DNA from 4 places in the Yersinia sp. SCPM-O-B-9106 (C-191) genome. Region 3 is predicted to be linked to each of the others. Evidence: predicted binding sites of a transcription regulator. Region 3 holds the regulator's gene; each other region holds the start of a gene.

Region 1 (5,695 bases), 1.0 Mb from region 3:
TTTTTGTCAAACCCGACCATCCGCTGGCGCAGTTACCCCATGTCCACCCCGAACAATTAGCCACCACCCGACAACTTCGCCTGAATACTTATAACCGCACCGAGCGCAATCAGTCGCAGGGGCTAATGTGGTCAGCGCCGAGTTATTTGATGTTGCTGGAAATGGCAGAGCAAGGCTTCGGTTGGGCTATTTTACCGCGCTGGTTAGTTGAGCAATACAGTCATAAAAAACTGGTCGCCTTATCGACCCTTGGTTGGCCTAAAACTATCTCAATTGACGCCGTTTGGTCGAAAAAAAACCCGCCGGGGCCAGCAGGTTATTGGTTGTTGGATCAATTGACCGGTAAGACAAATAACGGCCAGTGAAGTCAGAGCGCTGTATTACCGGCCTGAAGAGATTTGGCTATATTGACCAATAATTCAAGCGCATCCATTTGCGGCAATACCACCACGATAAAAGCCAATCGTTATAGCTCTGCTGCGGCCCATAAATAGTTCGTTCAACCACATACCCTTGGTTATTGATCAGAAAAATAATGGGATTTAATCCACCACGCAGCATTGATCCTAACTGACCAAATTCAGTGACCAAAAGCAGACTCTGTGATCTCGCCAACTTACGCAATCAGTGGAAACGCATACATTAATACGTCGTTTACTCTCATCAATAAGGGGCATCATGGTCTACCAAGCAGCTTCCTCCCGCTATCAGGAAATGGAATATTACCGTTGTGGCCGTAGTGGATTAATGCTGCCGGCTATTTCTCTCGGCCTGTGGCATAACTTTGGCGATAGCACCTTGTATGAAAATAGCCGTAATCTGATTCATCGGGCTTTTGACCATGGTATTACCCACTTTGATTTAGCCAATAACTATGGCCCGCCCCCTGGATCCGCTGAGCTGAACTTTGGCCGAATATTGCAGCAAGACTTACGCCCTTACCGTGATGAACTGATTATCTCGTCCAAAGCGGGCTATACCATGTGGCCCGGCCCTTATGGGGATTGGGGTTCAAAAAAATATCTGGTCGCGAGCATCAATCAAAGTTTGCAGCGCATGGGTTTGGATTATGTTGATATTTTCTATCATCACCGGCCAGACCCTAATACCCCGCTAGAAGAGACCATGGCGGCACTGGATTTACTGGTGCGCCAAGGCAAAGCCTTGTATATCGGCTTGTCGAACTACCCTGCGGCACAAGCGCGCCAAGCCTGTGAAATTCTCGCTCAGCTCGGCACCCCCTGCCTGATTCACCAACCTAAATACTCTATGTTTGAGCGCTGGATTGAAGCCGAGTTACAAGATACGTTGGATGAATATGGCGTCGGTTCTATTGCTTTCTCGCCACTGGCGGGCGGCTTGTTAACTGACCGCTATCTGGCAGGAATTCCATTGGATTCTCGGGCAGCCAGTGACAGTAAGTTCCTGAATCCCGAGCAGCTTTCAGCAGAAAAACTGGTCAAGGTTCGTCAATTAAATGAACTGGCGCTTGATCGCGGGCAGAAACTGTCGCAAATGTCGTTAGCTTGGGTATTACGTGGTGGGCGGGTGACGTCAGCCCTGATTGGGGCCAGTAAAACCAGCCAAATTGATGATGCCGTCGGCATGTTGGCAAATACCGAGTTCAGTGACGCAGAAATAAAAGCGATTGAAGATATTTTAGTGTAAACGTTCTCTTTTTAATCACTAAACAGGGGGGATGCCCCCTGTGCCCCTCTTCATTATCCCCACAGATAAATCCTAAATCCGTATTTTACAGTTTTATCCGAATCTCAACGGCTGACTTTCTGTTTAAGATGACGCCATAGCCTATAAGGCAAAAAAAGGATAAATAATGTTAAAGACGGCCATATTTAAATCAACAATGTTAAAGCTGAGTATCCTGAGGCCGAGAAAGATAAAACCTTGGCCGTCGATAACCATATTGCTGATAACAATATTAGCCTGGTTCCCTCTTATCCCCATGGCGAATGCCGAGAGCATTGAATTGCTGCCCAGTATTTCTTTACACATTGGCGAACAGGATCGCAATGGTAATTATTGGGATGGTTATGACTGGCGCGACCGCCAATGGTGGAAAAATCATCAAGGGCGAGATTTAGGCGAGCGTAATCGTCATGGTCATTACTGGGATGGTCACCGCTGGCAAGAGAGAAATTGGTGGAAAAAGAACTATTATTACCGCGAAGGGCGCTACTGGAAACATGACAAGCATCATGACAACCGCGGCAAAAAACATCACCGTGGCCAAGGGCGTAACCATCACCATCACGACTAACTCGCGTGCAGTCTCTCAGACGGGTTTATATCTTTAACCCGTCTGACTGATAAACCTAAAGCAGACTCGCCAGCAGATAACCATTTAATCCAATTACGCACAAGACAACAAATTTACCCAGAATCTGAGTCAGTTTGTTATCAACCAACTCCCCCATCAATTCTTTATTGCCGGTGAATACCAATAACGGCACCAGCGCCAATGCAATGCCAAAGCTCAGTAAAACTTGGCTCATCACCAGTATTTTAGTCGCGTCCATGCCGATCATAATGACAATAAAGGACGGCAACATAGTGATCGCGCGGCGTAGCCACATTGGAATATAAAAGTGCACAAACCCCTGCATCACCACTTGCCCAGCCATGGTGCCCACCACTGTCGATGACAGGCCGGCGGCAACCAAACTCAAGCCAAAAACTGTAGCGGCAGCATTGCCCAGCAAGGGTTGCAAGGTCAAATAGGCTTCTTCGATTTCGGCAACATGTTGATAACCATTGAAATGGAAAGCCGCAGCAGCGGTTGCCATCATGGCCAAATTCACAAAACCAGCAATCGTCATGGCAATCGCCACATCAAACTTGGTTGAGGCGTAGCGCTCAGTTTTGGATTCTTTGCTTTCCGTCTGTGTTAATGCTGAATGCAGGTAAATGACGTGCGGCATAATTGTCGCCCCCAAGACCCCGGCGGCTAAAAACACCGCGTTACTGTTAGGTAAGCTCGGAATAATCATCCCGCGCCCCAGGGCCGCCAGTTCAGGTTGAGAGAAAATCAGTTCAACAATATAAGATGCCGCGACGAACAAAAGCAGCCCACCAATCACCATTTCGATTGGCTTTTGCCCACGGTTTTGCAGCATAAGAATGAGGAAAGTGGCGATGCCAGTCAGTACCGCACCTTGTAGCAGTGTTACACCCAGCAGCAATTTGAAGCCGATAGCGGCTCCGATAAACTCGGCCAAGTCTGTTGCCATCACGATAATCTCGGCCTGCACCCAGTAAGCCCATACTACCGGGCGTGGGAAACGATCACGAATATGCTCCGCCAGATTCTTACCGGTCGCGATCCCAAGTTTTGCTGACAGCAATTGGACTAACATCGCCATGACATTAGCCCACACCACCACCCATAAGAGAGTATAGCCAAAGGTAGCTCCGGCTTGAATGTTAGTCGCAAAGTTACCGGGGTCGATATAGGCAATGGCAGCAATAAAGGCAGGCCCCATCAGGGAGAGTTTGATCCTCCTTGAGTTACGGCGGGGTGTATCGACAGCACGGCTATTCAACATTCAGTATTACCCTTGGAAATTTACGGCTACTCTCTTATCACCCATAATATCTAAATGATAATAATTATCAAGCGCATTTAGAATGGTGAAACTTATCTCTCTGATAGCTAATACCGCGTAATCTGCCGTGCAGTAAGGGAGGCGCTCTTGGTTTCTGAAAAATTGTGTTAAATACTGCATCGCAATTTCCGAGCTCGCTCACTACAATTGTTCAAACTAGCATATTTACACTATCCCTGTAGCATATTATTAACATCCTATTTTTTGTGATCAACCCCACTAATTTGTTTGCATTTATGAAAGTGAATTTCTATATTTGCGGTCTATATCTCGTTTTTAATGTAGCCGTTACATAAAATGTCCACCAAAACCTAGTCTGCCTCTAATTTGGAGCACATATGTCCCATATTCTACAGTTTGCGTTGGCCTTAGTCGTAGTGGCCATATTGGCTCTTGTTATCTGCAAAGATCGCAAAAGCATCCGCATTCGGTTTGTTATTCAATTATTGGTTATTGAAGTGTTGCTGGCGTACTTCTTCCTCCATTCAGAAGTTGGATTAGGTTTTGTGAAAGGATTCGCGGGCTTTTTCGACAAATTACTGGGGTTCGCTGCTACCGGCACTGATTTTGTCTTCGGTAACATGGGGGATAAAGGCCTCGCATTCTTCTTCCTGAGAGTGCTGTGTCCTATCGTCTTTATTTCTGCTCTCATTGGTATTCTGCAGTACATTAAAGTTCTGCCCGTCATTATTCGTATTATTGGGACTTTATTGTCCAAAGTTAACGGCATGGGTAAGCTGGAATCATTCAACGCAGTCAGTTCACTGATTCTGGGCCAATCTGAAAACTTCATCGCCTATAAAGATATTTTAGGCAAAATGTCTGAAAAACGCATGTACACCATGGCAGCAACGGCAATGTCGACAGTCTCGATGTCAATTGTCGGTGCTTATATGTCAATGCTGGACGCGAAATTCGTGGTCGCCGCGCTGGTGCTTAACATGTTCAGCACCTTTATCGTGTTGTCGCTAATCAACCCGTATAAAGCTGAGGATGAAGAAGAGTTACAGCTGAGCAACTTGCATGAAGGTCAAAGCTTCTTTGAAATGCTGGGTGAATACATCTTGGCCGGTTTCAAAGTTGCCATTATCGTAGCAGCAATGCTGATTGGTTTTATCGCATTGATTGCTGCGATGAATGCTCTGTTTAGCCTGCTGTTTGGTATTAGCTTCCAGGGTATTTTGGGCTATGTCTTCTTCCCGTTTGCTTGGGTAATGGGCATTCCTGCTCATGAAGCCTTGCAAGTCGGCGGTATAATGGCAACCAAATTGGTTTCTAACGAATTTGTGGCCATGATGGACTTGCAGAAAGTGGCATCAGAATTGTCACCACGTAGTGTGGGTATTCTGTCCGTATTCCTGGTTTCATTCGCTAACTTCTCTTCCATCGGCATCGTCGCCGGTGCGATTAAAGGCCTGAATGAGCACCAAGGTAATGTCGTTTCTCGTTTTGGCTTGAAGCTGCTGTACGGCTCTACACTGGTCAGTGTGCTGTCTGCGTCTATCGCGGGCCTGGTACTCTAAGTATCAGAAAATAATCTCTAAAGAGGCGCTACGGCGCCTTTTTTTATGCCTGTGATTCGAGGGCATGCTATTTGATGTAATGATGCTTATTGGCAGGTTAAAAAGCTAAAGATATAAGTCGGTAAAAAGAAATGGGGGAAATAGCTATTTGGAAGTTTTGGGGGGTTACTAAGATACTAGATATAATGGTGGGTCGTGCGGGATGACTCGGCCGCTGGCCTCGCCCTTCGGGTCAACGCTGAAGCGTTGCTGTCTCGCTTCGCTCGGCTCGAACCTGAACGCAGGGTCTCACCCACACGATATCGTGTAGTATGCAACTTCTGAGTTTGAGGGATTTAATAAGATACTAGATATAATGGTGGGTCGTGGGATGACTCGGCCGCTGGCCTCGCCCTTCGGGTCAACGCTGAAGCGTTGCTGTCTCGCTTCGCTCGGCTCGAACCTGAACGCAGGGTCTCACCCACACGATATCGTGTAGTATGCAACTTCTGAGTTTGAGGGATTTAATAAGATACTAGATATAATGGTGGGTCGTGCGGGATTCGAACC
Region 2 (5,695 bases), 1.7 Mb from region 3:
ATGACACCGGAGGACTGGCAGCATATTGCCAATGATATTCAGCAAAATTACGATTTATATGATGGCTTTGTTATTTTGCACGGCACTGACACCATGGCATTTACTGCCTCCGCCCTCTCTTTTATGCTGGAGAATTTAGCTAAACCGGTGATTGTTACCGGTTCGCAAATTCCTTTAGCCGAGTTGCGTTCTGACGGGCAAACCAACTTACTCAACGCGCTCTATCTGGCTGCCAATCACCCGGTGAATGAAGTTAGTTTGTTCTTTAATAACAAACTTTTTCGCGGTAACCGCACCACCAAAGCACATGCTGATGGATTTGATGCTTTTGCTTCTCCTAATTTGTCGGTGTTGCTTGAGGCCGGGATTCATATTCGCCGGATGGCCGCAGTCGAATCCCCGGCGGTTAACGGCCCATTGATTGTTCACAAGATCACACCTCAACCCATTGGGGTCGTCACTATTTATCCTGGAATCTCTGGGGCGGTGGTGCGCAATTTCCTGTTGCAACCGGTAAAAGCGCTTATATTGCGCTCCTATGGTGTGGGAAATGCACCACAAAAAGCCGAGTTATTAGATGAGTTAAAAAATGCCAGCGACCGCGGTATTGTAGTGATGAATCTGACACAGTGTATTTCTGGCAGAGTCAATATGGACGGATATGCCACCGGGAATGCGTTAGCGCACGCCGGTGTTATCAGTGGCTTTGATATGACGGTGGAAGCGGCACTGACTAAATTGCATTATTTATTAAGCCAATCTCTCTCCCCCGAAGAGATTCGCCAGTTGATGCAACAAAACCTGCGCGGCGAACTGACTGAGACTAACTGATTTGGTGGAATGTGAATGAATACCGCACTGCTCTTAATTGATTTGCAAAATGATTTTTGTCCCGGTGGTGCGTTGGCAGTTGCCGAGGGTGATGCAGTGATTGCCATTGCTAATGAGGCCATTGACACCTGTCTGAGACATAAAATACCGGTCATCGCCAGTCAGGATTGGCACCCTGCCGGGCACCGGAGTTTTGCCGTTAATTCACAGGCTGAGCCTTGGGCTGTCGGTGATTTGGCGGGATTACCCCAAGTGTGGTGGCCAGTGCATTGTGTCCAAAATACGTCTGGCGCGGCTTTGCATCCGCAGTTAAATCAAGAGGCGATTACCGACATTTTCCGTAAAGGCCAAGATCCTGATATCGACAGCTACAGCGCCTTTTTCGACAATGGTCGACGAGCGAAAACGCCGCTGGACGATTGGTTACGACAGCAGGGAATTGACCATTTGTTCATTATGGGGTTGGCAACAGATTACTGTGTGAAATACACCGTGTTAGATGCATTGACATTAGGTTATAAAACATCCGTCATCAGTGAGGGTTGCCGTGGGGTCAATCTGCAACCACAAGACAGCCAGCAGGCCCTTGATGCAATGAATGCAGCAGGAGCAAACATACAGTCGTTGGAACAGTTTATGGCTGAAATAAAAGCACTGGTGGGTTGACGGGTATAAACATCAACGGAGCCGAATGTGGCTCCGTTTGAACCTGCAACTTAAATTGTGCATTCAACCTGACTTACCTTAGTGAGCACTCAGGCTTCAACTTGACCAGTGTCGGCTGGCTGAATTGCTGCTTCAGCTCTTGTTTGGTTTTCATCACTATCTGGCCATCGGTGCCGATGCTCATATGCTGTGCATCCTTATTATGACGCGCTTGCCACAGCATGACCATTTGCAGGCTGTTCTCTTTCTGTTCCGGCGTCAGTGCCACCCCATCTGGCCATTTACCTAACTCAACGGCTTGCATCAAACGCTGGTAAATTTCGGGCGTCATCACTGAAATCAGGTCTTCAAGCTCCATCAGAGCATCCTCAGTAAACGAATAATAAGCTGAATCGATTTTTCACATCTAAAATGAGGGACAAAAATGCACATTTAACCTGCAGTTTGTTCACCATTTTGATCATCAACAAAATTCAGTGATGCCGAGTTCACACAATAGCGCTCGCCGGTCGGTTGTGGGCCATCAGGGAAGACATGCCCCAAGTGCGCATCACAATGACCACAACGGATCTCAACACGGTGCATATTATGAGAATAATCATCAATATAGCGGATAGATTCTGCATCAAGCGGCTGATAAAAACTCGGCCAACCACAGCCGGAATCAAACTTTGATTCTGAGATAAAAAGCGGCTGATGACAGCACAGACATTGGTAGATGCCCTCGCGCTTATTATGCAGTAACTTTCCGCTAAAAGGTGCTTCCGTCCCCCGCTGTTGGGTGACATGCCGCTGAATATCGGTCAGTTTCTCAATATTTTCTGTAGGGTTCAGTTCTTTAGCCATTTGTGCGGTTCTCTGGCAGGGAATAAAGTCAACGAAAACAACGTCTAATAATAACAAAAAATTAACAACAAAGCAGTTAAAATTGTCCTAAACTGTATGCCATCAAAGTGGCAACAGTATAAATGTGATAAAAATCGCAAATATTACTGATTCTCACTTTAAACTGAATAATTCGCCCCAATATAAAAATGAGGCTAATCGTATCTGGAAACGCGTGATTAATGTTCGATCTAACGTCCTTGGTTTGATTTGTAGCAATAATTGACACGATTCCGCTTGACGCTCGGTAAGGTTTTTGTAATTTTACAACCAACCTTTTATTCACTAACAAATAGCTGGTGGAATATATGACTATCAAAGTAGGTATCAACGGTTTTGGCCGTATCGGTCGCATTGTTTTCCGTGCTGCTCAGGAACGTTCTGACATCGAGATCGTTGCAATCAACGACCTGTTGGACGCTGAATACATGGCGTACATGCTGAAATACGACTCTACCCACGGTCGTTTCGACGGTACTATAGAAGTAAAAGACGGCCATCTGGTTGTTAACGGTAAAACCATCCGTGTTACCGCAGAGAGAGATCCGGCTAACCTGAAGTGGAACGAAGTCAACGTTGACGTTGTTGCTGAAGCAACTGGCTTGTTCCTGACCGACGAAACTGCACGTAAGCACATCGCTGCTGGCGCGAAGAAAGTTGTTCTGACTGGCCCGTCTAAAGATGACACCCCAATGTTCGTTATGGGCGTAAACCACAAAGAATACGCAGGTCAGGAAATCGTTTCTAACGCTTCTTGTACCACTAACTGCCTGGCTCCACTGGCTAAAGTGATCAACGACAAGTTCGGCATCGTTGAAGCGCTGATGACCACTGTGCATGCAACTACCGCAACTCAGAAAACTGTTGATGGCCCGTCTCACAAAGACTGGCGCGGCGGCCGCGGCGCATCCCAGAACATCATCCCTTCTTCTACCGGTGCAGCTAAAGCAGTGGGTAAAGTTATCCCAGCACTGAACGGCAAACTGACGGGTATGGCGTTCCGCGTTCCTACTCCTAACGTTTCTGTTGTTGACCTGACTGCACGTCTGGAAAAACCAGCTTCTTACAAAGAAATCTGTGCTGCAATCAAAGCAGCTTCAGAAGGCGAGCTGAAAGGCGTTCTGGGTTACACCGAAGACGACGTTGTTTCTACCGATTTCAACGGCGAAAAACTGACTTCAGTATTCGATGCTAAAGCCGGTATCGCGTTGAATGACAACTTTGTGAAACTGGTTTCTTGGTACGATAACGAAACTGGCTACTCAAACAAAGTTCTGGATTTGATCTCTCATATCTCCAAATAATGGATTGATATTTAGAGTATAAATTTCCACCAAAAGCCACTTTCATTCGAGTGGCTTTTTTATTACCTGTCATTGATGAACCCACCGCCCTGCCCATTTCAGCCCTATAAAAAGTTGCGCAATATCAATGATACGCTACTACTTTATCGTTGATTTGCTGCAAGATTTAAAGCCTGTGATATTATCGAAAGTCTGAAGTTCAATGGATCTCCAGCCCCTTTTCTCATAAGGCCAAACGAATGAACGAGAAAATCTTCACCCTACCTGTTGTTGAACAAATTTCACCTTACATCAGTCAGCGTCAGTTGGATGACCTGCCAATTGTGGTCGTTTCCCATCCAAAAGTACGTGCCGCAGTTAGCTTGCAAGGTGCTCATTTATTGGCTTACCAACCAAGCGGTGAACAACCGGTTATCTGGTTGAGCAATAACACGCCATTTAAAAACGGTGTCGCTATTCGTGGTGGTGTACCCATTTGTTGGCCTTGGTTTGGCCCATCAGCGCAACCTCCTCATGGTTTTGCTCGTTTACTGCCATGGACGCTTAGCGCCCATGATGAGAATGAAAATGGGGTTATCCTGACCTTCACACTGGAAGACAGTGATGCATCCCGTCAATTCTGGCCACATCCATTCACTTTGATTGCCCGCTTCAAGCTAGGTGAAGAATGTGAAATGGAATTAGAATCACACGGCGATTACGAAGCGGTTGCTGCGTTACATACTTATTTCCAGATTGGCGATATCAACCAGATTAAGATCAGTGGCTTAGGCGAAAAGTATCTTGATAAAGTGCTGAAAGTGGCTGATGCCACTCAACAAGGCGATTTGGTGTTTGATGGTCAGACTGACCGAATTTATACCCAGCCAGAAACTTACAGTTTGATAAAAGATGCCGCGCTGAAACGGACCATTGAAGTACATCATCATCATCAAAGTGATGTGGTTGCATGGAACCCAGGTGCAGAGCTGTCCAGCAGCATGGTTGATATGCCAAATGATGGTTATAAAACAATGGTTTGTGTCGAGACTGCACGTGTCAACAAACCTTTGGTTGCGACGTCAGATTCCCCTGCTCGCCTCGCCATGACCATCCGTAGCCGTAAGAATTCTCAATAACGACCTATATTACAGATACAAAAATGGGGCTTTATGCCCCATTTTTTATGGTTCAGATATCGTGCGCGATAAATTAGCGGAAGGTGTAAGTCACCCCAGTCCACAGCACACCCGTCCAAGATGCATCTACCATAGGGCTATTCTTCACTTCATTTGCCAAATGGATATAACGGCCAGTAAAGAAAGCATTCCAATTGGGATTGATATTGTAATTAGCCGACAGTTCCAGATAGGGTGACCAGCTATCATTCGGGCTGTACTGCGCCAAACCACTGCGGGCTGATTCCCCACGCTTCACGCCATAGTAATACTTGTTCTGATCTTCACTGTTCCAGCTAACACCAACGCCCGGAGTTAAAGTCCAGCTATCAACGCTATAGCGGTAAAGGTAGGCCAGATCGCCGACAAAGCCACCACTGTTATCCAGCACGTCACCAGAGAACATGGCTCGCAAAGTCCCCCAATCCTCAATATGTGAATATGACATTCCGGCCATCATGGTGCTGCGGCGTTTATCCAACTGCTTCATCTGCTGGTCATCACTGTCACCTGGCGTAAAATGCAGCGGCAGATAATAAGCATCAATCGATAAACGATTGTTATCATCTTTCCACAAGTAATAACCGGCAGCCAATGTGCGGAAATAGAAATTATCACTTTCATAAGAAACGATAGGCACGGGGTAAACACGGTCATTTTTGCCACGATAAGGGTCAGGACTGACTAATGCTGATGCCCCTACAGACCATGTTCCCGCCATCGCGGTTGGCATACAAACGGCGGTAGCAACAACCAATGCTGCCAGTGTTTTGACTTGCTTCGTTTTTATGTAATGTTTTTTCACGGATGAAATCCCTTTGGTAACAAAATCATGAGTTAACTTAGTGTAAA
Region 3 (5,695 bases):
CGCTGGCCGGTGCCAGTAACCCACATCTACAAACGCTGCTGCCCCGTTTGGTCAGGCGGCGCGTACAACTGCAACCTTTTTGGCAACGGCTGGAACTGCCCGATGGGGATTTTGTCGATCTGGCCTGGAGTGAAAACCCTGAGCTGGCGCGCGATAAGCCCAGAGTGGTGCTATTCCATGGGCTGGAAGGAAATTTTTATAGCCCTTATGCCCATGGGTTACTGCGCGCCTGGCAAGACCGAGGGTGGCTGGGTGTGGTGATGCATTTTCGCGGATGCAGTGGTGAGCCAAATCGCAAGTCACGCATTTATCACTCCGGTGAAACAGAGGATGCCCGCTTTTTTCTGCGCTGGTTGCGGGAAAGTTATGGTCAGGTGCCCACCGCCGCGGTTGGCATCTCTTTAGGGGGCAATATGTTGGCCCTCTATTTAGCTGAACAAGGGCAGTTAGCTCAACAAGAGCAACAGAGTTTATTAGAGGCAGCCGTGGTGGTTTCTGCACCGCTGATGCTAGAACCTTGTGCTGACCGCATGGAGCAAGGTTTCTCTCGGGTTTATCAGCGCTATTTGTTGAACCAACTCAAATTAAATGCCACCCGTAAGCTACTGCATTACCCCGGCAGCCTGCCGTTGGATCTGACTCAATTGAAAGGACTGCGGCGAATCAGAGAGTTTGATGATGTTATAACGGCTAGAATACATGGCTTCAATGATGCGTTGGATTATTATCGGCGTTGTAGCGCTTTACCTAAGTTGTCACAAATTAAGACGCCGCTACTTATCATTCATGCCAAAGATGATCCATTCATGACCGCCGAGGTTATCCCGAATCTCAACGAGTTACCGGACAATATTGATTATCAGCTCACAGAGCACGGCGGCCATGTCGGTTTTGTCGGCGGCTCCTTAAAACACCCACAAATGTGGCTGGAACAACGTATTCCAGCCTGGCTTTCCCCCTATTTGGAGCAATCATCATGATGATCCCTTGGCAACAAGTCGACAGTGAAACACTGGATAATCTGCTGGAAGCCTTTGTGCTACGTGAAGGCACAGATTACGGCGAGCATGAGCGCTCATTGACCCAAAAAGTCGAAGACGTCCGCCGTCAGTTGGTCAGTGGTGGGGCGGTTTTGGTCTGGTCCGAGTTACACGAGACCATCAATATTATGCCGCGCGGTGCATTTCGAGCCGGTGCCGAAGAGTTGCCATAATCCTCGCCGGATCACGACACTCGCCGAGTAAAATCAGAGTGACAAGCCGGACAATTTGCCCTAAAAATAGCCCTTAGCCCTAAAAAAATCAGCCATTAGCGCTAAAAAACAGCCAATTTCAGCCTGTCCACTGAGGATCTAACCCCATGGAGTTACAGCTAATATGTCAACTAAACATCCGGTTATAGCCGTCACCGGCTCAAGTGGCGCAGGGACGACGACAACCAGCCTGGCGTTTCGCAAAATTTTTCAGCAATTGAATATTCGCGCGGCGCAAATTGAGGGCGATAGCTTCCACCGCTATACCCGCCCAGAAATGGATACCGTCATCCGTAAGGCACGGGATCAAGGGCGTCATATCAGCTATTTTGGCCCAGAAGCCAATGACTTTGGTCAGTTAGAAGACAGTGTGGAAGAGTACGGCAAAAATGGCTCGGGGCGTTCACGTAAGTATTTGCACACTTATGATGAAGCTGTACCTTATAACCAAATTCCGGGCACTTTCACCCCTTGGGAGGCGCTGCCAGAACCCACCGATGTATTATTTTATGAAGGGCTGCACGGCGGAGTCGTGACCGAGCATCATGATGTGGCAAAACATGTAGATTTACTGGTCGGCGTGGTGCCCATCGTCAACCTGGAGTGGATTCAAAAATTAGTCCGGGATACCGGTGAGCGCGGCCATTCCCGTGAGGCGGTGATGGATTCCGTGGTGCGCTCCATGGACGATTACATTAGCTACATTACGCCGCAGTTCTCGCGCACCCACATTAACTTTCAGCGCGTGCCGACCGTCGATACCTCAAACCCATTTGCTGCTAAAGCCATTCCCTCACTGGATGAAAGTTTTGTTGTCATTCATTTCCGAGGTTTGGACCAAATCGATTTCCCCTACTTATTGGCAATGCTGCAAGGGTCTTTTATTTCCAATATCAACACGTTGGTTGTCCCCGGCGGGAAGATGGGGCTGGCAATGGAGCTGATTATGGCCCCGCTGGTGCAGCAATTGCTGGAAGGCAAGAAGATCGGATAATTCTTCTGTCTTGGAGCTGCAGGTAGGCGGTTAGCAACTCTGCAGCTGCAAGGGCGAAGGATTTATTTAGGCGATTTCGCGGATCTCAAAACTGTGGGTAATAGTCGCCGCTTTCCCTAACATCAAAGAAACCGAGCAATATTTCTCTGCTGAAAGCTCAACTGCACGCTCAACAATTTTATCAGTCAACCCTTTGCCGCTGACAATAAAATGCAGGTTAATTTGGGTAAACAGGCGCGGTGCTTCTTCCCGGCGCTGCGAGGTTAATGTCACTTCGCAATCGCGCACATCGTTGCGCCCCTTTTGCAAAATGGAAACGACATCAATTGCGCTACAGCCCCCCGCCGACATTAACAACATTTCCATCGGGCTAGGGGCTTTATCTCCTGCATTTCCATCCATTAAAACTTGATGACCAGATGCGGATTCACCTAAAAATGTCAGCCCTTCAACCCACTTTACACGTGCTTGCATAACTCATGCTCCCGGTTAAATTTTCTCATTCAGACTACCCTTTCATTTACAAACTGGCAATGTAACCCGATGTTCATCATGCTGAAGCGATACAACACAAGACACCGACCTCATCCTGTGCTACAAACAGAACCGAAAGTGTTGTATTTAGAATTAAATAGGGTAGCTTCTCAATACTCAGTGAAGGGTTTCTACTCGGTACGCATCTTGGCTATACCTTTCGGCAGTTGAGCAAATTAATATGCTAAATGAAAGTGTATTTTATAAGCACGCCGTACAGGGAACTCTGAGCCCTGTTAAGTTAGGCTGCGATAACAACAGAGGATAACAGCGAATGGTTCTCGGCAAGCCACAAACAGACCCGACTCTCGAATGGTTCCTGCCTCATTGCCATATCCACAAATATCCATCGAAAAGTACGCTAATTCACCAAGGTGAAAAAGCCGAAACGCTTTACTACATCGTGAAAGGCTCCGTTGCGGTGCTTATCAAAGATGAAGAAGGTAAAGAGATGATTCTCTCCTATTTAAACCAGGGAGATTTCATCGGCGAGCTTGGATTATTTGAAGAAGGCCAAGAACGTAGTGCTTGGGTTAGGGCAAAAACCGCCTGTGAAGTGGCTGAAATTTCTTACAAAAAATTCCGTCAGCTGATTCAGGTTAATCCAGATATCTTGATGCGCCTGTCGTCACAAATGGCGAATCGCTTACAGATAACATCTGAGAAAGTGGGTAACCTCGCCTTCCTGGATGCCACTGGGCGCATTGCACAAACGCTGCTTAATCTGGCAAAACAACCGGATGCCATGACCCACCCAGATGGGATGCAGATAAAGATTACCCGCCAGGAAATTGGTCAAATAGTTGGCTGTTCCCGCGAAACTGTGGGGCGGATACTAAAAATGCTAGAAGATCAAAATCTGATCTCCGCGCATGGTAAAACGATTGTCGTTTACGGCACTCGTTAATTCCCTATAAACTGGTGCCGATACCCTCGGCACCAGTTTTCTTCTATACCCGTTATACTTCAAGCTGCATGTGTGTTGGCTGCTTTCACTACTCGGCCCGTCCATGGGCCTCGCCTCTGCGAGGCCGCTGCAAGCAGCGTTCAAATCTGCTCCCAGCAGATTTGTCACCCCAGTCACTTACTGGTCGTTGACCTTAAAGTAAGTAGATTCTTGGGGACTCGCTCAATTGCCGCCTTCTGGGTATATGTTATGTAATTAATAAATCTCTGGGGCCTATATGAATTGGCAACGGCTTATTTATCATCCTGAAGTCAATTATGCACTCCGCCAGACACTTGTTCTCTGCTTGCCGGCGGCATTGGGGTTCGCGATAGGCGAATTGCGGTTGGGGTTGATGTTCTCCCTGATACCCGCCTGCTGTAATATTGCAGCGCTAGATACCCCCCATCAACATTTCTTCCAGCGACTGATTGTCGGCGGGGCTATCTTTACTTTCAGTAGTTTTCTGACTCAACAACTGCTGCTGTGGGATATTCCATTACCTGCGGTGATGCTTGGCTTGGCATTAATATTGGGTGTCAGTGGCGCTATCAGCCAGCTCAATGGCCGCCTGCTCCCCGCCGCACTTATCGCCGCTATTTTTAGCCTCAGCATGGTAGGCCGTACGCCTATCTGGCAAGCGCCATTGATGTGTGCCGTGGGGACTCTCTGGTATGGCCTATTTACCTGGCTATGGTTCCGGTTATGTAAAGACCAGCCGATCCGTGAGCCATTGAGTCAGCTTTATCATTTGTTGGCCGATTATTGTGATGCTAAATACAGTTTGTTGGGTCAACATGTGGCGCTAGAAAAGGCAATACCGCCGTTGCTTGACCGGCAACAAGGTATAATGGACAAGATTAATCAGATTTATCAGCAATTTAACTTGATAGACAATGCCACTAAAAAAGAGCGGAAACGGCTATTGAACTTGTTTCAGATGGCGCTCGATTTACAGGAACACATCACCGCGGCAGTGAGTCAGTCAGAAAAAACGCAAGAGTTAATTGACCAAAGCCCGATAGAGAAAGTCCTTAAGCGCAATATGCAGGTTATCTCGACGCAAATGCGCACCATCGCCGATGATATTCTCTATCATCACCGAGCGAAAAATCATTTCAGTGCAGATGATGCGCTGGTCGAACTGGAAGAGATTGCCCAGCAGCATCCGGATAACCCAGCGGCACAATTCTTCTATTACCATATCAGCCATGTTACCCAAATCCTGAGCGACCAACGCCCGCAGTATGAACGCGCTTTGATGTCCAGCCAGCTATCTCAGCCGTTCTGGCCAGCACTCACCAGCTATTTATCTTTTAAATCCAGTGCCTTGCGGAATGCCGCTCGCCTTGGCGTCACTTTGGCCGCCGGCAGTTACATCGGTACCTTGATTCATCTGCCTAAACCTTATTGGATTTTGCTCACCGTGATGCTGGTCACACAAAACGGCTATAACGCCACTAAAATTCGAATTCATCACCGCGCCCTTGGCACCCTGATTGGGCTGTTACTCGCGGCAGCTTTGCTGCATTTTCAAATGCCGGAAGGCACCACGCTAAGCATTATGTTGCTTATCACCCTGGGGGCCTATCTGGTTCAACGCAAAAACTATGGCTGGTCGGTCATTCTCAGAACCATCACTACGGTCTATATCTTGCAGTTATTGACCGGCGAAGGTGCGGACTTTTTAATCCCGCGATTGTTAGATACGTTAATCGGCTGTGCATTGGCCTTTGCCAGTACATTGTGGCTATGGCCGCAGTGGCAAAGCGGTTTACTGCGTAAAAATGCGCATCAAACGCTGGAAAGTTATCAGAGAATCCTGCGCATCCTGTTGAAACCTAATCCGAATATTGAGCAACTGTCGTTTGAGCGCATCCACGTGAACAAAGCCAGCAACGCCGTCCTCAGTTCACTGAAAGAAGCTATGCAGGAGCCGGGGTTCAACTCAGAATATCTGGCGGACATG
Region 4 (5,695 bases), 1.8 Mb from region 3:
ACGGCGGTCATACCCTTTACAGTAAAGACCGCTTGGCGGCTTAAGCGCGTTTAACTTTCGCTAACCCTTTGTCAGAAATACCTTTTCCCTTGGCTTCAACTTCAACATCACACTCTTTTGGCAGGGTTAAGGTAATCAGCCCGGCAATAATTAATGAGCCAGCTAACATGCAAACTGCTGCACTTTGGCCGTAGAAGAAAATCATCACGCCGACCAAATAAGGGCCACAGAAGCCGCCTAAATTACCTAATCCGTTAATTACACCACGCGCACCACCGGCCACTTCTGGCACAGCAATACGGCCCGGAATAGACCAGAATGGGCTGGTCGCGGCTTTGAGGAAGAACCCGCACACCACTAAGGCCAGGTAAGAGATCAACACGTTGTGACGGAAAATAACCGAGGTCACCAAACCGGCAGCAAAGCAGAACAGAGAAATCATGATCAGCAGACGGCGTTTACCGGTTTTATCTGATAGTGAAGAAATGACATAAATACCGGCGGTGGTGGCAATAAACGGCAGAATAGCCAGAATACCAACCGAGGCCATATTACCGCCGGTCAGATTTTTCAAAATAGTCGGCAACCACAAGGTGTAGCCATAATCCCCGGTCTGATAAAAGAAGTTCAGAGCAACCAGTTTCATCAACCCTTTATTTAGAAAGACAGCTTTTAACGGCGCATTGGTCACGGGCGCATCCAGCATCCGCTCCGCCCGTTCACGCGCAAGCTCGGTGACCAGATAATCGCGCTCTTTGGTCGACAACCATTTGGCTTCTTCCGGTCTGTCACTGATGACAAACCACCACATTATCAACACTACCGCGGACAGCGAACCTTCGAGGAAGAACAGCCAGCGCCAGTCTAACGCATTGATAATAAAGCCAGATAAAGGTGCGGTGAACATACCGCCGATCGGGGCGAACATCATGACGAATGCATTGGCGCGGCCAATTTCGCGTTCCGGGAACCAATTGCTGACCATGGTCAACACCACCGGCAGCATACCGCCCTCAGAAACCCCCAGCACAAAGCGCAGGAATAACAATTGATAATGGTTAGTGACAAAACCGGTCAGAATCGAAACGATAGCCCAAACTGCAAGGGAATAAGCAATGAATTTTCTACCGCTGCCATGAACAGCAATACGGCCACCCGGTACTTGTAAAAATAAATAACCAATAAAGAAAATACCGCCCGCTAAACCCGCCATTTGGCTGGTAATAGCCAAATCATTTTCCATGCCCCCCGGTAGCGCAAAACTAATATTAACCCGGTCCATAAAAGAAATAATACAAGCAATCATTATTGGCACAATAACGCGGAACCAACGGGCATTAGGGATCTTACTGTCCATATCAACACGCCTCTTTCTCTAGCTGAATAATTCCTACACTATTCAGAAAATAGCGTAGAGAATGCCGCTAACAAATTAGAATAATTTGCCAGTTATTTAAAATGCACGATGTGGTCTTTTATTTTTATTATAATAAGTTGAGGATTAATTTAATTAACCCTCATATCTCTTCTTAATTAGTAAGTAATGGCCGTAGGTGCTTTCTCGCCAGAGAAATGAGCATGAATATTTGAGAATACAATATCACTCATTTGAATCCGGGTTTCTATGGTGGCGCTGGCGATATGCGGCAGTAATACCACATTGTCCATTTCGATTAATGTTTGCGGCACATTAGGCTCATCTGCAAAGACATCCAAACCCGCCCCGCCAATTTCTTTCTGTTGTAGTGCATGGATTAAATCATCCTGATTAACCATACTGCCACGGGCAATATTAACCAGCAGAGCATGGTTTGGCATAGCAGCGAAAATAGCTTTATCAATCAGACCGATACTGTCTTTACCGCCCGAAATAGCCACGACCAAAATATCACTTTGCTTGGCAAGGCTGATTAAGTCCGGCACATATTGATATGGCAGACTTTCGATGTGCACGGTGTCGGTATAGGCAATTTGCATATCAAAACCAGCTGCGCGACGGGCAATGGCTTGACCAATCCGGCCCATACCAAAAATACCCAGACGTTTACCAGTCACTTTAGATGCTAATGGCAAGCTACTGTGCGGCCATTGACCAGCGCGGAGGAATTTATCGGCCTGACATAGACGCCGCGAAGTTGCAATAATCAGTCCCAGAGCTGTATCGGCCACATCGTCGGTCAATACGCCGGGGGTAGTAGTTACAATGATATTGCGCTCGCGAGTTGTGTCCAAATCCACTGCATCCGTGCCGACACCGAAGATTGAGATAATCTGTACTTCGGGTAATAACGCCAGCACTTCGTTGGTTACACCGACATCACCCCGAGTCACAATGCCTTTTATATTCTTGCCCTGCGCCGCAAAAAACTCAGCAGTATCCGTAACCTGAAAGAGTTTGTGAACAGTGAAATTCTGTTCCAACTTCTCCGTCAAATAATCCATTACCGGGGCGATAATCAATACGGCTTGTTTGAAGGAAGATGACTTGCTGTTTTTCATAACGAGTACCTGATCATGTCAATAAATCAAAACCAAAATGGCGGCGGGTAATCATCGGATGATGAGCCATTCAGCGAATGTCATTATGAGACCTGTTTTCAATGTTTTATTTTGTGACGCAGGTCACTGTAAATCATGTTAAGAAAACATGTTACCGGTAACGTGACCGACCTATCATTGTTCCTGCTGAATTGTTTCAGCTAATCAAGCCAGCGTTAATGATTAATCCCATGACTTAAACAAAATGTTATGGATTGGCGCTATTTGTTATGTTCAGGAGGAGTATCTTGGTGGACTATTCGAGGGAAAGACTCACTGCCATTAAAGAGCACAATGGCAGTTATAGATAATTTGTATATCTTTCAGCAACAGCGAAAGTATTAAATAGTTCCCCCCAGTGAAATACGATAATGTAGGTCAACCTGTTCAATTGTAGGGATTTTTTTGATTTTCTTAATCAATATTTCAGCAGCCACTTTGCCCATTTCAAAACGCGGAGTGGTGACACTGGCTAGCACAGGAGTGGTCGCCTGGCCGATATCCAGCCCATGAAAACCGGAAATCGCTATTTCCGCTGGCACCGCCATGCCCAGTTTCAAGCATTCTTGTAACACGCCCACCGCCATATCATCATTGGTACAGAAAATAGCATCAACTTGCGGATACATTTGTCGTGCCAATGCCAACATACCGGCACCAATAGAGACAGATGAGACTTTGTTGGGCGTAATATGCAGCGGTGCGAACCCGGTATCAATCATTGCCTGGCTATATCCTTGATAACGCTTGCGATCTCGCACATCAGACATAGAACCGAAATAGACAACATGCTGTTTGCCGCTTGCCAACAGTGTCGCCGTCATATCATAAGCCGCCTGATAATTATTAAAACCGACGGTAATACGGTTGAACTGTGGTTCCAAATCCATCACTTGCGCGACCGGAAGTTCCGAAGCATTTAGGTACTTATCCGCACGTAAAGTATGTTCAGAATCGGTGAGTATCAACCCGGAAATCTGGCATGACAATAGATTAACTATTTGTTCTTCTTCACGTTCTTTATTGTAATTATAGTTAACGACCAGCGTTTGATAGCCACTAGCAGCAGTGACCGACTCAATACCCGCCAGTAAATCGGAGAAAATTTGGTTATTAAAGGATGGCACCAAAATACCAATTCTTGGACTTTTTTGATTGAGGCTAGTTTCCCCTTCTGAATCAACACTATAATTGACTTCAGCCATCACTTGGGCAATACGTTCACCGGTTTCTGGGGCCACTTTTTCCGGCGTGCGTAAGTAGCGGCTGACTGTCATTTTGGTCACGCCTGCTAGTAACGCGATATCCTGTAACGTAACACGCTGGTTTTTCATGGCATATACCTGGAACAAGAGTGTGGGATGGGATGAAGTGATTATGCACTGTTAGCGGAGGTAATGAAAAGCATGTTACTGATTTAAAATACAATAACAATCATGATTCCTATTATTTAGTTCTATTATTATCAATAAGTTAATCTGCATCCGCCCCCAGAGATGAATAAAGCCCCCACAAATAGTCGTATTTTGCCGCTCTCAAGGCGATGTCGCTCACGTAAGTGGTAACAGCTTGCCGTAACATGATTTAAAGTGATCTTCGTCACAGTTTGATGAGACAGAAAACGGTTTGATAGGCACATGTTTTCACGCAGTCATTATTCAATAATATTGATTTTATAATGTCGCTTAATAAGCGTCATTTTCATCAGGAATTCATTATGAAGAATTTATTTTCGTTAGAAAACCGCAAAGTATTAATTACCGGTTCTGCACAAGGCATTGGGTTTTTATTAGCTAAAGGTCTGGCTGAATTTGGTGCAGAAATAATAATTAATGATATTACCGCAGAACGAGCAGAAAAAGCCGTCGCCGAATTACGCGACAGCGGTTTTGTTGCTTATGCAGCGGCATTTAATGTCACTGACCATGATGCTGTTAATGACGCGATTGCACAAATAGAAAATAACATTGGTGCCATTGACATCTTAATTAATAACGCCGGTATTCAGCGCCGCCACGCTTTTACTGAATTCCCAGAAAAAGATTGGGATGATGTGATCGCGGTAAACCAGAAATCAGTATTCTTGGTTTCACAAGCTGTCTCCCGTTATATGGTTAAACGCCAACGCGGTAAGATTATTAATATTTGCTCAATGCAAAGCGAATTAGGCCGCGACACTATTACGCCATATGCCGCCTCTAAAGGGGCAGTGAAGATGTTGACGCGCGGGATGTGTGTTGAGCTGGCCCGTTACAATATTCAAGTGAATGGTATTGCGCCGGGTTATTTCAAAACCGATATGACAAAAGCACTGGTCGACGATAAGGCTTTCACTGATTGGCTGTGCAAACGCACGCCAGCCGCCCGTTGGGGAGATCCGGAAGAGTTGATTGGGGCAGCAGTGTATCTGTCTTCCAAAGCATCAGACTTTGTTAATGGTCATCTGTTGTTTGTTGATGGTGGCATGCTGGTTGCAGTTTGATCCGAATTCAGTCAGTTATCTGCTTGATAGGTAACAGAGGAAAGCTATGTCTGGTAAATGTATTATTGTTATGGGCGTATCCGGCACAGGTAAATCCTGTGTGGGTCAGGCGCTGGCGCTGGCGCTTAACGCCAAATTTATAGATGGTGACGATCTGCACCCACGCGCCAATATCCAAAAGATGGCATCGGGTCAGCCGCTTAATGATAGCGACCGTGCTCCGTGGCTTGAGCGGCTAAGTGATGTGGCATACAGCTTACAACAAAAAAATGAAGTGGGTTTTTTAGTCTGTTCGGCACTAAAAAAACAATATCGCGACCGTTTACGTGAGGGGAATCAGGGTATTCGCTTTCTGTGGCTGACCGGCGATTACGATTTAGTGTTGCACCGAATGCAACAGCGGGCGGGGCATTTTATGCCGGAAAGCCTGTTAAAGAGCCAGTTCGCAACACTGGAAACACCTGATGCCCGTGAGCCGGACATCATTCCAATCGATATCTCGCCTGACATTGCCGGTGTTGTTGAACACTGCATTGCCGCGCTGGAGCCAGAAAATAATATCAGTCATTGTGCTTAAGTGCCCGGCATGATGTACACGCAGGAATATGGGAATAATTATGATACTTGATGAACTAAAAAGCGCGGTGAATAACCCACTTTATCCGGATGCTATCC

What was found. The regulator CRP, encoded in region 3, controls carbon source genes, mostly activating them, when cyclic AMP is high. The targets are predictions, from matches to a motif close to ATGTGANNNNNNTCACAT.
Region 1: the regulator CRP is predicted to act here: its motif matches at 3,828-3,845, upstream of OP863_RS05940 (NupC/NupG family nucleoside CNT transporter).
Region 2: the regulator CRP is predicted to act here: its motif matches at 2,466-2,483, upstream of msrB (peptide-methionine (R)-S-oxide reductase MsrB).
Region 4: the regulator CRP is predicted to act here: its motif matches at 4,126-4,143, upstream of idnO (gluconate 5-dehydrogenase).

The regions. Positions count from the first base shown of each region.
Region 1 covers NZ_CP110791.1:1,300,312-1,306,006, reverse strand. Annotated here, with positions in the region: gene OP863_RS05965 (LysR family transcriptional regulator) at 1-365, shown strand, start outside; gene OP863_RS05955 (aldo/keto reductase) at 679-1,668, shown strand; gene OP863_RS05950 (DUF2502 domain-containing protein) at 1,835-2,278, shown strand; gene OP863_RS05945 (Nramp family divalent metal transporter) at 2,334-3,563, opposite strand; gene OP863_RS05940 (NupC/NupG family nucleoside CNT transporter) at 3,962-5,146, shown strand; RNA gene OP863_RS05935 (RtT sRNA) at 5,333-5,458, opposite strand; RNA gene OP863_RS05930 (RtT sRNA) at 5,500-5,626, opposite strand; tRNA gene OP863_RS05925 (tRNA-Lys) at 5,671-5,695, opposite strand, start outside.
Region 2 covers NZ_CP110791.1:2,025,618-2,031,312, reverse strand. Annotated here, with positions in the region: gene ansA (asparaginase) at 1-831, shown strand, start outside; gene pncA (bifunctional nicotinamidase/pyrazinamidase) at 847-1,497, shown strand; gene OP863_RS09365 (YeaC family protein) at 1,571-1,855, opposite strand; gene msrB (peptide-methionine (R)-S-oxide reductase MsrB) at 1,930-2,343, opposite strand; gene gapA (glyceraldehyde-3-phosphate dehydrogenase) at 2,691-3,686, shown strand; gene OP863_RS09350 (D-hexose-6-phosphate mutarotase) at 3,926-4,804, shown strand; gene OP863_RS09345 (MipA/OmpV family protein) at 4,878-5,648, opposite strand.
Region 3 covers NZ_CP110791.1:279,089-284,783, reverse strand. Annotated here, with positions in the region: gene OP863_RS01110 (hydrolase) at 1-980, shown strand, start outside; gene OP863_RS01105 (YheU family protein) at 977-1,213, shown strand; gene OP863_RS01100 (phosphoribulokinase) at 1,377-2,246, shown strand; gene OP863_RS01095 (OsmC family protein) at 2,313-2,720, opposite strand; gene crp (cAMP-activated global transcriptional regulator CRP) at 3,055-3,687, shown strand; gene OP863_RS01085 (YccS/YhfK family putative transporter) at 3,965-5,695, shown strand, end outside.
Region 4 covers NZ_CP110791.1:2,918,566-2,924,260, forward strand. Annotated here, with positions in the region: gene OP863_RS13315 (MFS transporter) at 41-1,357, opposite strand; gene OP863_RS13320 (2-hydroxyacid dehydrogenase) at 1,534-2,499, opposite strand; gene OP863_RS13325 (substrate-binding domain-containing protein) at 2,880-3,872, opposite strand; gene idnO (gluconate 5-dehydrogenase) at 4,256-5,020, shown strand; gene OP863_RS13335 (gluconokinase) at 5,067-5,597, shown strand; gene OP863_RS13340 (YhcH/YjgK/YiaL family protein) at 5,638-5,695, shown strand, end outside.